One region of the Burkholderia mayonis genome, then DNA from elsewhere that is predicted to be linked to it. Evidence: predicted binding sites of a transcription regulator. Region 1 holds the regulator's gene; the other holds the start of a gene.
What was found. Region 1 encodes FNR, which switches genes on or off when oxygen is low (the NO sensors DNR and NnrR bind a similar motif). Its sites were predicted from a motif close to TTGATNNNNATCAA; they were not measured.
Positions count from the first base shown of each region.

Region 1 (3,207 bases):
GCGACGCGCTGTCCACGCCGATCAGGTCCGGCAGCGAGTACCGGTCTGCGTCTTCGGTCAGCAGTTCGAGCGTGACATACGGCATTGGTCTCCTCCTTTTCCGGTTGAACGAAACGAACAAGCGGGCGCAGCGGCTACGCCCATCGGCACGCATCTCCGACGCCAGCGCCGGCCGTCCTCCATCGAACGCCGCACGAAACACCGGGAACGGTATCGCCCGATGTGTTTCAAATCAGCATCGGCTCGCGTCGGCAGGCGAGCAAGCCCGAGATCCGGTCAAGTCTATTACGGCATTGAGGAACGCGGCATGAGCCGACCCGGTCGACACGCAAATCGCGCGCAAAAAAACGCCGCATTCGATCGAAACCGGAAAAGTCGGGCGCCGCGTTTACTCGGCTGCGTCAGTTGGCTGCACCGTAGTCAGTAATCGTTTACCTTGTAAAAAGACATCGTCAAACTCGATCGGCCGAACGGCCGATCTTTTCTCAACCGCACCACGGAGACATCATGTACCAGCGCATTCTTGTTGCAGTCGACGGCAGCGAAACGGCACGCCACGCATTCGACGCGGCGCTCGACATCGCGAAGACGAGCGGCGCGCAACTGCAGCCCTTCTACGTCGTGGAAAATGCTGCGATCTACTACAACGTGCCCGGCTACGATCCGTCGATCCTGCGCACGCAACTGCTTCAGCAGGGCAACGATCTGGCGAAGGAATTTGCGCGGAAGATGCAGGAAGCCGGCGTGACGGGCGCGATGAAAATCGGCGAAGCGTCGTCGCTCGCCGACGTGCCGTCGCTCATCGTCGACGGCGCCAAGGCGTTCGGCGCCGATCTGCTCGTGCTCGGCACGCACGGCCGCCGCGGTTTCAAACGACTCGTGCTCGGCAGCGTCGCTGAACAGTGCGTGCGTCACTCGGCGCTGCCCGTGCTGCTGATCCCGTCCGCCGCCCATCCGGAAGATCAGGAAAGCTGACCGAACGCAATGGATGCGATGTTTCGCCGCAACCGCGCGTTGCGGCCGAACAAGGAAATCGCACGGAGCGTCGCGGCGTTTTGTCGCTAAACAGGCTTTGCCCACGATGGGACAATGGCCCTGTTGATTCAACCTCAGAGCCATCCATCATGCTTACGCCCGTCGCCCGACCCGCCGCCGCCGCTCCCGTCCATGCCTCCAGCACGTGGGCACCGCGTCAGGCCGCACACTGCTCGACGTGCGCGATGCGCCATCTCTGCATGCCCCAAGGGCTCGCACCCGAGGCGCTCGCGCGTCTCGAATCCGTGATCTGCACCGCACGCCCGGTCCGGCGCGGCGAAACGCTGTTCCGCGAAGGCGACAATTTCGACAACCTGTACGCGGTTCGCTCCGGATCGCTGAAGACCATCGCCACACGCCACGACGGCCGCGAGCAGGTTACCGGCCTGCATCTCGCGGGCGAAGCACTCGGCCTCGACGGCATCTGCGACGACGCGCATCCGCGCACCGCGGTCGCGCTCGAAGACAGTTCGGTCTGCGTGATTCCGTACAGCGCGCTGAAGACGCTGTGCTCGGAAGCCGGCACGATGCAATTGCGAATGCACAAGCTGATGAGCGAGCAGATCGTCCGCGAGACGTCGCAGACAATGGTGCTCGGCTCGCTGAACGCTGAGGAGCGCGTCGCGGCGTTCCTGCTCGACGTGTCGTCGCGCTACATGAAGCGCGGCTATTCGCCTAACGAATTCAACCTGCGGATGACGCGCGAAGACATCGGCAGCTATCTCGGCATGACGCTCGAAACCGTCAGCCGCACGCTGTCGAAATTCCACAAGCGCGGGCTGATCGAGATGCAGGGCCGGGTGGTCCGCATCGTCGATTTCGACGGCCTCCATCGCCTGTAAACCCGCGCGGCTCGTTTTTTTCATCGCATCACATCGAATCAATCGAGAAACTGCGCGGCACGCTTCTTGAGCGCCGCGCTGAACTCATCGAGCCAGCCGATCGACAATCGCCAGCTCTGCCAGTAGAGTTCGACGTCGATGCTCTTTCCTTCTGACAAATCAACGAGTTCGCCCGCGGCGATCTGACGCTCGATCATCCGCTCCGGACACATTCCCCAGCCCAGCCCCGCCTCGCACGCGCGCAGATAGCCGGCGACGTGCGGAATCCAGTGCTGCGGCGGATCGAGATCCACTCGCGTCACGCGCCGGATGAAACGTGCCTGCAGGCCATCCTTCGGATTGAACATCACGCACGGCGCGCGCCGCAGCGCGTCGCGGTTGATGCCGTTGCCGAAATAGCGCGCGTGGAACGCGGGCGAGCACACCGCGTGATAGCGCATCCGGCCGAGGCGCGTCGAGCGGCAGCCCTGGATCGGCTCGGCGAGCGCCGTCACCGCGCCCTGCACGCTGCCGTCGCGAATCCGTTCCGCCGTGTAGTCCTGATCGTCGATCACGAGATCGAGCAGCGTGCCGCTTTCCGCGCAGAACGGGCCGACTGCGTCGACGAACCAGGTCGCGACGCTGTCGTCGTTGACGGCGACGCGCAGTATCGGCCATGCGCCCGTCTCCACGCCGGCGAATCCTGGCATGTGTCCGGACAGTTCGGCTTCCAGCATCCGCACGCGCTCGGTGTGGCGGCACAACAGCGCGCCCGATGTCGTCGCGACGCACGGCTGCCCGCGCTTGACGAGCACGCTCCCCACTCGCTCCTCCAGCAGCTTCACGCGCTGCGACACTGCGGAAGGCGACACGTTGAGCGCTTTCGCCGCCCGTTCGAACGAGCCGTGACGGATCACTTCGGCGAGCGCATCGAGCAACGCGTAGTCGAGCATCAGTTTTCCTTAATCAGCATTAGATTATTTAGCTTTTCTTACTCAAGCGATCATCGCAGACTAGCGCCTCTCGCTCCGTTAGTCCATCGCCTGAAGCAACAACGAACATGAACTGGATCGCTTTTTCTCACGGCGCGATGCTGTGCGCATCGCTCATCGTCACCATCGGCGCGCAAAACGCGTTCATCCTTCGGCAGGGAATCATGCGCTCGCATGTCGGCAAGATCATTCTGCTCTGTACGCTGTCGGACATGATCCTGATCGGCGCGGGCGTCGGCGGCGCGTCGGTGCTCGTCGAACGCTACCCGACCTTCGTTCACGCGGTGCTGTACGTCGGCCTCGCTTATCTCGCGTGGTTCGGCCTGAGCGCGCTGCGCCGCGCGTTCAAGCCCGGCCAC
Region 1 is NZ_CP013387.1:156,810-160,016, reverse strand. It holds gene WS70_RS19365 (hypothetical protein) at 1-85, opposite strand, end outside; gene WS70_RS19360 (universal stress protein) at 508-975, shown strand; gene fnr (fumarate/nitrate reduction transcriptional regulator Fnr) at 1,125-1,877, shown strand; gene WS70_RS19350 (LysR family transcriptional regulator ArgP) at 1,916-2,809, opposite strand; gene WS70_RS19345 (LysE/ArgO family amino acid transporter) at 2,917-3,207, shown strand, end outside.

Region 2 (3,207 bases), 540 kb from region 1:
CGACCGGGTCGAAGAAATCGAAGCGCTAGTCAAGCAGCATCACCCAGAGGCACACCTCGAAGGCACCGATCCGACCATTCCCGCATTCCCTTGATGCAAGTCAGGCTGCGGCTGTTCCAAGCCGCCCATCGGGACCGAATTCCTACCTATCCGCCAATCAGATCCTGCATGTCGTCGCCGGCAGAGTGGGGATAGCCGCCGGGATAAGCTCGAAGGTCCGCTCGTACCCGATTGACCCACGGATTCCCGGCAACGCCGGCCGGATAATCACAAGGCGACTGTCTCATTCTCACGACCTCGCCGGCTCTCAACGCAGCCGCCACCGACTCGGTCAGCTCGGAGCGAAAGTCGCGCCGATACCGATAGAAGTCGTCGGCCGACACGATGAGATTGACGGGTCTGGACAAATGAACCGGCGTGCTCTCGCCGGTATACGCATCCGGAAAATCCAGCATTTCGTGGATTTCCAGCGTGTAGCGATCGTCGAGCGATCGCAAGCTGAGCTGATATGTCCGACATGCGCCGTTCACTTCGCGCACCTGCAGCCGGTAGCGATGAACAGGCGCCCTCGCTTCATTATTTGCGTTCGATTCTTTGATCACGTTTTCCAGTCATTCCTTAGCGTTCTGTCATCCGCGACTTCGGCAAGACGACGTCAGCCGCGGTGAAGCAGCCGCACGTTTTCGAGCCTCGGGCAAGCGCAGGCGGCCCCGCCGCCCGCGCTCCTTTGCATCACTCCCCCGTCAACACGATCCGCCCATCGACCTTTCCGGCCCGCAGCGACGCGAATATGTCGTTGATGTTCTCGAGCCTGTCGCGATGAATATGCGCGCGCACGAGCCCTTCGGCCGCGAAATCGAGCGATTCCTGCAAATCGCGCCGCGTGCCGACGATCGACCCGCGCACCGTGATCCCGTTGAGCACCGTCGAAAAAATCGGCAGCGGAAAATCGCCGGGCGGCAGTCCGTTCAGCGCGACCGTCCCGCCGCGCCGCACCATCCCGAGCGCCTGCGCGAACGCGCCGCGCGAGACGGCCGTCACGAGCACGCCGTGCACGCCGCCGATCTCTTTCTGAATCACCGCCGCGGGATCGCTCGTCGACGCGTCGACGACGAACTTCGCGCCGAGCTTGCGCGCAAGCTCGAGCTTCTCCGGCGCGACGTCGACCGCCACGACGTGCAGCCCCATCGCATTCGCATACTGGACCGCGACGTGCCCGAGCCCGCCGATCCCCGAAATCGCGATCCATTGGCCGGGGCGCGTATCGGTCACGCGAATGCCCTTGTAGACGGTCACGCCCGCGCACAGGATCGGCGCGATCTCGTCGAACGCGACGTTGCTCGGCAGATGGCCGACGTAGTTCGGATCGGCGACCACGTACTCCGCGTAGCTGCCGTTCACCGAATAGCCGGTGTTCTGCTGCTCGTGGCACAGCGTCTCCCAGCCGGTCTGGCAATACTCGCAATGGCCGCATGCGGTGTAGAGCCACGGCACGCCGACGCGATCGCCTTCCTTCACGTGCTTGACGCCTCCGCCCACCGCCGAGACGAAGCCGACGCCCTCATGTCCCGGAATGAACGGCAGCGTCGGCTTGACGGGCCAGTCGCCGTCGGCCGCGTGCAGATCGGTATGGCACACGCCCGATGCCTTGATGTTCACGAGAATCTGGCCCGGTGCGGGTGTCGGCACGAGAACTTCCTCGATGCGAAGCGGTTCGCCGAATGCGTGCACCACCGCCGCCTTCATGTATTGCGCCATCAGTCGCTCCTGGTTGGTTCGATGACCGATCGAGTATCGATCACGCGCCGCGCCGGTCATTGACGTGCGTCAACCGCGCCCGGCACGCCGCGCGGTCTCATTGACGATTCGCTCCCTTTTCGGGATGTCGACGCGCGCCGCCGCTCGCGGCGGCTCACGATCCTGCGGACGTGCGGCCGTTCGCCGTGCATGCGCTCGCCCGCGTCGGGCGCAGCGCTCACCGCGCACGTGCATGCATCGTTCTCGGCCACGGACACCGGCCATCTCGGCGCGCGGGACGCGAGGCTCGGGGCAACCGCATTCACAACGCACTCGCCGCCAATTCGACGATGTCCGCCGTGATCTCGTCCTGCCGCGCGATCCGGTAGGCCTGCAACAGCTCGCCGAGCTTGCGTTCGACCGATTCGCGCGCGGCGATCATCGCGCGCGTGCGCGCCTCGTTCTCCGCGGCGAACGCGAGCATCGCCGCATCGCACAGCTCGACGAACACGTATGCCTGCGCGAGTTCCGCGAGCAGCGTCGCGGGTGGCAGATGCACGAGCGGCGGCTGTGCGCGCGGCTCGGTATCGAAGCGCGCGTAGTCGAACGGCAACAGGCGGCGCTCGACCATGTCGAGCTGCTGCGCCGCAGCCGGCATCGCGTGGACGATCGATACCGGCTGCGCGCCGCGCACCGTCAGATGCGCGTACAGCGCGTCGGTGATCCGGTTCGCGAGGTGCACGACGTCGTCCGCGTGCGACGCCATCGGCGTGCTCCAGACGAGCGGCACGCCGCCAGCCTCGGCGAGCATCGCGCCGCGCGTGCCGACCATCATGTATTCGCGCGTCGCGGCCGCCGCATCGGGCCGCGTCGCGTAATCGATCAGTTGCGCGTTGTACGCACCGACGAAGCCCTGCTCGCTGCACAGCACGATGACGAGCCGCGCGCGCGGCGCGCCGCGTCGCGCGGCCGCGGCTTCGAGCGAAGGCGCGCCGGCCGACAACGCGTCGCCGATCGCCGCGCCGACCGTCGCCGCCGATGCGCGGATCCCCGGCAAGCGCTGCTGCGCCTCGTGCGCGCGCGCGGCGGCGACGCCCTGCATCGCGCCAATCACCGTCTGCAACTGACGCGCGGTGTCGGTGCGCGCTTCGATCGCGGCGAGCTTGTCGCTCATCGCTTGCGCTCCGGTTCGGCTTCGGGCTTGGCTTCGGGCTTGGGCTTGGCTTTCGCGTTGGCTTTCGCGCTGACGCTGGCGTTGGCGTTGGCTTCAGCGCCGCCTTCGGCTTCGGTTCCGGCGTCGCCATCGAGCGAGCGATCGACCGCGCCGCCGACGTCGCCCGCCGCATCTTCCGCATGCATGTGTCCCGCCGTGCGATCCGTCGCATCGGCCGTGATCCGTTCGATCAGCTCGCCGATCGACTCCGCGAGCGTCGCGAGCGCCGCGTCGTCCGCGAGCCAGTCGAGGGGCGG
Region 2 is NZ_CP013387.1:2,370,875-2,374,081, forward strand. It holds gene WS70_RS29515 (DUF1269 domain-containing protein) at 1-94, shown strand, start outside; gene WS70_RS29520 (hypothetical protein) at 147-602, opposite strand; gene adhP (alcohol dehydrogenase AdhP) at 733-1,758, opposite strand; gene WS70_RS29530 (F0F1 ATP synthase subunit gamma) at 2,060-2,911, opposite strand; gene WS70_RS29535 (F0F1 ATP synthase subunit alpha) at 2,908-3,207, opposite strand, start outside.
Region 2: the regulator FNR is predicted to act here: its motif matches at 1,818-1,831, upstream of adhP (alcohol dehydrogenase AdhP).